DNA from 2 places in the Massilia sp. R2A-15 genome. Region 1 is predicted to be linked to the other one. Evidence: predicted binding sites of a transcription regulator. Region 1 holds the regulator's gene; the other holds the start of a gene.
The links. Region 1 encodes LexA, which represses DNA repair genes until DNA is damaged. Its sites were predicted from a motif close to ACTGTATNNNNATACAGT; they were not measured.
Positions count from the first base shown of each region.

Region 2: dinB (DNA polymerase IV) is a predicted target of LexA. The motif match lies at 2,023-2,040, and genes of this name have one in related genera.

Region 1 is NZ_CP131935.1:2,901,813-2,906,333, forward strand. It holds gene rplI (50S ribosomal protein L9) at 1-182, opposite strand, end outside; gene rpsR (30S ribosomal protein S18) at 209-499, opposite strand; gene priB (primosomal replication protein N) at 531-824, opposite strand; gene rpsF (30S ribosomal protein S6) at 853-1,245, opposite strand; gene Q4S45_RS13405 (DUF29 domain-containing protein) at 1,364-1,852, opposite strand; gene lexA (transcriptional repressor LexA) at 2,024-2,662, shown strand; gene Q4S45_RS13415 (sel1 repeat family protein) at 2,767-3,555, opposite strand; gene Q4S45_RS13420 (sel1 repeat family protein) at 3,648-4,424, opposite strand; gene Q4S45_RS13425 (tetratricopeptide repeat protein) at 4,512-4,521, opposite strand, start outside.
Region 2 is NZ_CP131935.1:4,216,822-4,221,342, reverse strand. It holds gene Q4S45_RS19430 (TonB-dependent receptor) at 1-1,235, shown strand, start outside; gene Q4S45_RS19425 (transposase) at 1,369-1,956, shown strand; gene dinB (DNA polymerase IV) at 2,117-3,130, shown strand; gene Q4S45_RS19415 (recombination-associated protein RdgC) at 3,249-4,145, shown strand; gene Q4S45_RS19410 (asparaginase domain-containing protein) at 4,257-4,521, opposite strand, start outside.

The DNA of each region.
Region 1 (4,521 bases):
TTGGCGGCGGCGGCCTTTTCCAGTTCGGCGCGCTTGACTTCGAATTCGGCGACAGCCGATGCGGTGGCGCGGCGGGCCATCTTTTGCGGGATCAGGAAGTTACGTGCGTAACCGTCTTTGACTTTGACGACGTCGCCGAGGTTGCCGACGTTAACGACTTTTTCTAACAGGATGATTTGCATATTTTTCTCCAGGTTCTCTGCAGCGATTAAGCGTGGTGCAGGTCGGTGTATGGCAGCAGCGCGAGGTAGCGTGCGCGCTTGATGGCGGTGTCAACCTGGCGCTGGTAGTGCGCCTTGGTGCCGGTCAGGCGTGCTGGCATGATCTTGCCGTTTTCCTGGACGAAGTCCTTCAGGGTGTCGACGTCTTTGTAGTCGACCTGCTCCACGTTGGCTGCGGTGAAGCGGCAGAATTTCTTACGCTTGAACAGTGGGTTCTGTTGTTTGCGCTTTTCTTTAAGCTTGAGCTTGTTCTTGTCGAATTTTTTACCGAATGCCATTTTAGGCTCCTGTATCTAAAAAGTACCCCGCTTAGGCGGCGGCACTGAAATCAATGATGTGAAACACCAGCGCTTTGCTGTTGCGATTCTTTTTGGCCAGAAATCCCGTGAACTGGTGCGCTGCGCCCAACTCGGCCCGTGCAAACCGCCCTGAAATTTCGCCCGCGGCAAGCGCGGCAATTTCAAACTCGGTCAACCTTGGCACCCCTGCTTCCACCTGCTGCGAACTATGCGTCAGGGTGGCGGACACGATCGGCACGCCGGCCGGGGTGTAGCGCAATACGTCGCGCTCCGAAATCGATGCTACAAACTGAAGTTGATTCACTTCACCAGCTTAAGGTTCCAGCCGAAAATCAGGCAGCGGCTGCAGGTGCTACTGCGGCGGCCGGAGCTTCCGAGCGGTGGCTCTTGGCTGCGTCTTCACGTTGTACCGACTTCATCATCGGCGACGGCGCGGTTTCAGCCTTCTTCATCTTAACGGTGAGGTGACGCAGCACGGCATCATTGAATTTGAATGCGGTTTCGAGTTCCACCAGGGTCTCGTTGTCGCACTCGATGTTCATGCAGATGTAGTGTGCCTTAGGCAGCTTCTGGATCGAGTAAGCCATCTGACGACGGCCCCAGTCTTCGACGCGATGGATGTTACCGCCGCGCGCGGTGACGCTGGCCTTGTAACGTTCGATCATCGCCGGGACTTGCTCGCTTTGGTCCGGATGGACGATAAAAACGATTTCATAATGACGCATGCATAACTCCTTAGGGACGTTTAAAACAAAAGCCCACCTCGGCGTCAAGACGAGTGTGGGAAGGGAAAGCCGGCAATTATAGCGCGGGAGTGGCGCCCGTGGCAACGGGTTTGTGGCGTCAGGGTGCGCGCGGCGCGGGGAAATTGGACGGAGCAGGCACGAAATCGTCATCGAACAACTGGTCGCGCGAATAGGGAATCGCCGCGGGGAAAATCTTTCGGTCCAGTCCGGTTTGCACGGAAGCGCCACGAACAGCCCGCGGATAGCTCTTTTCGGCCGCCTGCATCGCTAGTGGCGCCAAGCTAGGACTTTCTTCCAGCAGCAAAGCCAGCGCGGAGCGCTGTTCATGGATCGTACCCAGCCAGCTGCGTGACTTGCGTTCGGGCTGGTATTCGCATTTGAGTAAATGAATGATCAACACTTCCAAGCGGCTAGCGAGCTCCTTGCGAAGACTACCCATGGCGTCATCCAGTTCCTCAATCAGGTGATCCACGTCCAACTCGGCAAGGCGGCGCTGGCGCAGCAAGGCGTGCTGTTGTTCGTACCACAGCATCAGATCTTGATCATAATCTGCGCGCTGGGATCGATCCGATTTGAGTTCAAGCATAACGACCTCCTGCTCCCAAGATAGCACCAAAAGCCCGCGCCGGCGTGATGGGCGCCCACCTCAAATCGAACAAAATCCGGTCTTCATGCGGTTTTTTGTGAATTTCCCTTGCATTCGCCGAAATACTGTACAAAAATACAGTCTGTTCATATAACCAGCACCCGCACCCCAATGATCAAGCTCACCGCACGGCAAGAACAGATCCTTAACCTGATTCGGGATGCAATCGAGAACACCGGCTTTCCTCCGACCCGCGCCGAGATCGCCAACGAACTGGGCTTCAAATCGGCCAACGCCGCCGAGGAGCATTTGCAAGCCTTGGCGCGCAAAGGCGCCATCGAAATCGCGCCGGGCACCTCGCGCGGCATCCGCCTGGTCGGCGCCGCCAATCCCGAGCCGATGCCCATGCCGCCGCCCACGCTGATGATGTCGCTGCCGCTGGTCGGCCGCGTTGCCGCCGGCTCGCCGATCCTCGCGCTCGAGCATGTCGAAGCCACTTACAGCGTCGATCCGTCGATGTTCTCCTCCAAGCCGGACTTCCTGCTGAAGGTGCGCGGCCTGTCGATGCGCGACGCCGGCATCATGGATGGCGACCTGCTGGCGGTGAAGAAAATCGACAGCGCGAAGAACGGCCAGATCGTGGTCGCGCGCATCGGCGACGACGTCACCGTCAAGCGCTACCGCAAGACCGGATCGCTGATTGAGTTGTTGCCGGAGAACCCGGACTTCAAGGTGATCAAGGTCGATCCCTCGGTGGACGACTTCGCCCTCGAGGGCCTCGCCGTCGGCCTGATGCGCACCTGGCACTGATCCTGGCGGTGGGCACGAGTTCAGCGAGACCGGGCTCGATCCGCCGCGCCGGCAGCGCCCGGAACATTTTCGTTCGCTACGGGGCCGCTTGAAATCGCTGATGGCTATTTTGGGATCGTGACAGCTGGCGCATTGCGGATCGTCCAGTCGCGCCAGATGGCGTGGTCGCGCCTGTACCGGTCCATGTCCGCCATGCGCTGTTCCCAGCGATTGCTCTCGGTGGTCAGGTACGCGGTGGTCTGCAACATCCACGCTTCGCGCGACGCCATCACCTGCGCGGCGGTTTGCTTGCCATGCTCCGCCACTGCGGCATACACCTTGCCGAGGTGCTCCCTCGCCTGGCCGAGTTCCTGCTCGCTCATCAGCAGCGCAATATCCTCGGGGATGCGCTTAGCCGGCGGCAAGACGCTTTCGAGATTGCTGATGAAGCCGTTGTAGCAGGCCCGGTAGGCCTCGAACGCAGCGCTCACTTTGCCAATCTCGCTCTTGGTCCGCGACACGTCGGGAGCCTTTGGCTGTACACAGTTGAATTCGCCGGCAACCAGGTCGGCGCCGTCGTAACCGGTGGTCCAGTACGAAATGTCGGCCAGACGCTGCTGGCGTTGCCCGGTCAGGCGGGTCGCCGCGACAGCACCCGGATGACCGGCCGCCGCAGCCTTGGCGAACAGGGCGTCGCCCTTCTCGCGATCGAGCGGCGCGCCCTCCCCGTACCAGTACATTTCACCAAGGCGCAACTCGGCCTCGGGATTGCCGGCGTTCGCCAGCTGCGTGTACAGCGCCAGCGCCTGTCGATAATCCTTGCCGTTCAAGGCTTTCGCCGCGTCGGAGAGATCGGCTGCGCAAGCAGTAGCCGCGCCCGCGATAAGGAACACGCCCGCAATGAATCGTTTCATGCTGTTCTCCATGCCTGAGGGTGATTAAAAGTTTCGCTTTTTTTGGTGCATTTCAAGCTGGCTCGAGGCAAACGGTCGCCGACAGGCCGCCCCTACTTCCTGGGCTGCGCGCGGGTCGCGATGTCGATCGCCCCGTTGTTCGACACGCGCTGCCTTTCCATGTCGTCCAGGTACTGTTTTTCGCGCAGTTTCTGGGTCGTCAGGTAATCGGTGGTTTTCGCCATCCATTTGTCGCGCTTCTCGAGTGTCTGGTCGGCCGTCAGCTTGGCGCGGGCCGCAACCGCCGCATAGACCTTGCCCAGATGCTCGGTGGCCTGGCGTAGTTCCTGCTCGCTCATCAGCAGCGTCACGGCTTCCGGGATGGCCTTTCCGGGCGGCATGACGCTTTGGAGATGGTCGATGAAGCCGTTATAGCAGGCTGTGTAAGCGTCGGCGGCCTCGCTGGTCGCCGTCACCGCCCGTTTGGTCTGGGAGAACTCAGGAAACTCCGGCGCCACGCAGTTGAACTTGCCGGCGACCAGGTCCGCGCCATCGTAGCCGGTGGTCCAGTAGGCGATGTCGGCCAGCCGCTGCTGGCGGTCGCGACTGAGGCTGGTGGCCGCGACGGCAGCCTGGTTGCCTGCGGCGGCGGCCTGGGCGAACAGGGCATCGCCCTTGGCGCGGTCGAGCGGCGCGCCTTCGCCGTACCAGTACATCTCGCCCAGGCGCAGCATCGCCTCGGGGTTGCCGGCACCGGCCAGGCGGGAATACAAGGCCAGGGCCTGGGGATAGTTCTTGGCGTTCAGCGCAGCGGCAGCGTCAGACAGTTCATCCGCACCGGCGGCGCCGAAGGCCAGAATCAACACTGCACACAAAATCGAACGTTTCATGCTGCGCCTCCGGAATTAATGGAACATTAATATTCCCACCATTTACGCCGGTTGACAACAGGAATCGATACCTGCGTTCGTGAGGCACTATTTGCGG
Region 2 (4,521 bases), 1.3 Mb from region 1:
ACGTCGACCACTACTTCAGCCGCGGCGACATCGACGGCGGCACGCCGGCCGGCCCGGGCTTCATCCCGTTCCAGGTCGAAACCGGTGGCGGCATCACCGGCCTGAAGCAGTACAGCCAGGAATTCCGCGCCGAGTCGAAAGCGGCCGGCCCGCTGAACTGGCAGGCCGGCGTGTACTACTTCAATGAAGACGCGAACGGCTACAGCAACAACTTCAACAGCACCACCGGCGCACAGACCTCGCACCTGGCCAGCCACCAGAAGAACACCGCGTGGGCGGCCTTCGGCTCGCTGAACTACGCGGTCAGCGACGCATTGACCGTGCGCGGCGGCCTGCGCTACACCAACGACCAGAAGGATTTCGGCACGGTGGAAGCGGTCAATGTGGTGCAGATCGGCCCAAGTTCGGTCAACGAGAGCAAGCACAAGGTCAATTGGGACCTGAGCGGCACCTACAAGCTCGACAAGGACGTCAACCTGTACGCCCGCGTGGCGACAGGCTTCCGCGCGCCGAGTATCGCCGCCGCATCGGCTGCGGTGCCGATCACCGTGGCCGACGCCGAGACCATCACCTCGGTCGAAGCCGGCGTCAAGGCCGACCTGCTCAATCGCCGCGCGCGCGTTGCGTTCAGCCTGTACGACTTCGACGTCAAGAACCAGCAGCTGACGGTCGTCGGTGGCAATTCGAACGTGAACCGCCTGATCAACGCGGCCAAGACCAAGGGCCGCGGCGCCGAACTCGATTTCGAAGGCTTCGTCACCAGCGACTTCAAGGTCAGCGCCGGCGGCAGCTACAACTTCACCGAGATCCGCGATCCTAGCCTGTCGATCGCCAACTGCGGCGCGAAGTGCACGCCGCTCGACCCTGTGAACAGCGCCGGCCGTGCGATCATCGACGGCAACCCGCTGCCGCAGGCGCCGCGCTGGACCGTCAATGCATCGGCGCGCTACCAGTGGAACCTGGCCGACGGCCAGCTGTATGCGCTGACCGACTGGTCGTACCGCAGCAAGATCAACTTCTTCCTGTACGAGTCGGTCGAGTTCACTGGCAAGGCGCTGACCGAAGGCGGCCTGCGCGTGGGCTACATCTTCGGCAACGGCAAGTATGAAGTGGCCGCGTTCGGCCGCAACATCCTCGACACCCGCCGCATCACCGGCGGCATCGACTTCAACAACCTGACCGGCTTCATCAACGAGCCGCGCACGGTGGGCGTCCAGTTCAAGGGCAACTTCTAATTTGCGTTGGGGGTCAGGTCCGTCGGACCTGCGCCTCCTGCAGCATCGGGGTCAGGTTCTGCGAACCTGACCCCATTTTTTTGAACTCATCAGCAAATCGCGCGTCCAACATTGCTCTCCGACGGAGCATGCCATGCCAAGACCGACCCGCGTCGATTTTCCCGGCGCAATCCACCACATCACATCACGCGGCGATCGCCGGGAAACCATTTACCGCGACGACATCGACCGGCAGAACTGGCTGCGCGTACTTTCCGGTGTTTGCTCTAAATACGCGTGGTCGGTGCATGCGTTCTGCCAAATGGGTAATCACTATCATCTGGTCGTCGAGATGGCCGAAGCCAACTTGGCGCGCGGCATGCGTCAGTTGAACGGGCTTTACACCCAACGCTTCAACTATCGCCATGCAGGCTCGGGCCACGTTTTTCAGGCGCGCTACCATTCCGAGCTGGTTCACCGGCAGGCGCATCTGATTGAACTGATGCGCTATGTCGTGCTCAATCCCGTGCGTGCAGGCATCGTGGGAGCGCCCGGCGATTGGCCGTGGAGCAGTTTTGCGATGACCAGTGGAGTTTTACCCGCGCCGCGCTGGTTGCAGATAGATTGGGTGCTGAGTCAGTTCTCCGGTGAGCGAGACGAAGCGATCCATGCCTATCGACGCTTCGTGATGGAAGGTGCGGCATCGGGATTGGGCGCCCGACACGATTTGGCGGCCGACTGAAAATGGGGTCAGGTCCGCAGGACCAGACCCCCGCGCCAACTTGCAATAAAGCTCGTTTCGGTGAATACTGTATGCATTTACAGTAGTTCGTCCCCGCGTGAACGCTCCGGCCCGAAAAATCATCCACTGCGACTGCGATTGCTTCTACGCTTCGGTCGAGATGCGCGACGATCCGTCCCTGCGCGACGTGCCGCTCGCCGTCGGTGGCCGCCCCGACCAGCGCGGCGTCGTCGCCACCTGTAACTACGAGGCGCGCCGCTACGGCATTCATTCGGCCATGGCCACCGCCCAAGCCCTCAAGCTGTGCCCCGACCTGGTGGTCATCCCGCCGAACATGGAGAAATACCGCGCCGCCTCGCGCCAGATCCTGGCCATCTACGGCGACTACACCGACCTGGTCGAACCGCTCTCGCTCGACGAAGCCTACCTCGACGTCTCCAATTCGCCGCACTGCAAGGGCAGCGCCACCCTGATCGCGCAGGAGATCCGTCAGCGCATTTTTGACACCGTCGGCATCACCGCCTCCGCCGGCGTGGCGCCCAACAAGTTCGTCGCGAAGATCGCCAGCGACTGGAACAAGCCCGACGGCCTGTGCCTGGTGCGCCCCGACGAGGTGGACGGTTTCGTGGCCGCGCTGCCGGTCAAGAAGCTGTTCGGCGTCGGCAAGGTCACCGCGGCGAAATTGAACGGTCTTGGCGTGCAGACTTGCGACGACCTGCGCGGCTGGACCATGCTGGAACTGCAGCACCATTTCGGCAGCTTCGGCGCGCGCCTGCACGACCTGTGCCGCGGCATCGACAACCGCGTCGTGTCGAACGAGCGCGAACGCAAGTCGGTCAGCGTCGAGGAGACCTACACGCCCGATGTGCCCGACCTCGCCGCCTGCCTGGCGCTGCTGCCCGAGCTGCACGAGAGCCTGCTGGGACGCATCAAGCGGGCCGGCGCCGAGCGCCACGTGCACAAGCTGTTCGCCAAGATCAAGTTCGCCGATTTCACGCAGACCACGGTCGAATGCGTCGGCATCACGCCCGATCCCGCCCAGTACGCGCGCCTGATGGAAACCGGCTTCCTGCGCCGGAACATGCCTGTGCGCCTGCTCGGCCTGGGCGTGCGGCTGGGTGAGGAGGAGACGCTGGCGCAGCTGTCCCTGTTCGCCGATGGCGCAGAACTCTGAGGCGCGCGCAAGACCCAGTTCAAGTAAACATTTTCTACCCAACAGCGACGATTCCCGGCTCATGCGAGCGTGTAGAATGTCGTTCCTTCTGTAATGCTGACACAATCGGATAACAATTATGTGGTTTAAGAATCTCCAGATTTACCGCCTGCCCGCACCATGGAATTTCACGCCTGAGCAACTCGAAGCGGCCCTCGCGCCGAACAGCTTCGTGCCCGCCACCAGCAACGAACTGCTGCGCCAGGGCTGGGACAAGCCGCGTCCGAACGGCGGCCTGGTCCACGTCGTCAACAAGCAGATGCTGATCCAGCTGGGCACCGAAAAGAAGCTGCTCCCAGGCTCGGTCATCAACCAGGTAGCCAAGGCCAAGGCGGCCGAACTGGAAGAAGCACAAGGTTTCGCGCCAGGCAAGAAGGCGATGAAGGAATTGAAAGAGCGCGTGGCCGACGAACTGCTGCCGCGCGCGTTCAGCATCCGCAGCAACGTGTACACCTGGATCGATCCGGTGAACGGCTGGCTGGTGGTCGATGCGGCCAGCCCGGCCAAGGCCGACGATGTGATCAAGCTGCTGTTGAAAGCAGTCGACAAGCTGCCACTCGAGAGCCTGCGCGTGCAGCGCTCGCCGGTTGCGGTGATGACGGCGTGGCTGGAGACGGACGAGGCGCCGGTCGGCTTCACGGTCGATCAGGATACCGAGCTGCGCGCCACCGGCGAGAGCAAGGCTGCGGTGCGCTACGTGAAGCACGCGCTGGAAGCGGACGACATCCGCCGCCACATCGCAGCCGGCAAGCAGTGCACGCGCCTGGCGATGACGTGGAACGACAAGATCTCGTTCGTGCTGACCGAGTCGCTGGCGATCAAGGGCATCAAGCCGCTCGACGTGATCAAGGAAAACGACGCGTCGACCCGCAACGACGACGAGCGCTTCGACAACGACATGATGATGATGACGGGCGAACTGGCGCAGATGATGGCCGACGTCGTCGAAGCGCTGGGCGGCGAAGCGACGGCGTAAGCCGAAGTGAAGGGGTCTGGTCCTGCGGACCTGACCCCATTTTGGAACGTCCACGCGAAGATGGGGACTCGGCGTCCCCGTCGCTCCGCGGGACCAGACCCCGCCTCCGTTTTACAGCGGCTGGAACACTCCGGCCGCTTTGTTCTTCGTCACGTTATCCCACGCGAACACCTGGCCGTTCATCGCCACGTACACTCCAGGCGCCAAGGTCTGCGCCACGCCAGTAGCAAATCCCAAATTAAACAACGCATCCGAATTCGCGATCTCGTACGGAATCATCGCGCCGGTCAGCACGATCGCCTTGTCCAGCTTTGCCGCGCCCAGCACGCCGGCGGTCTCGCGCATGGTGTCGGTGCCGTGGATGATGACGATCGCT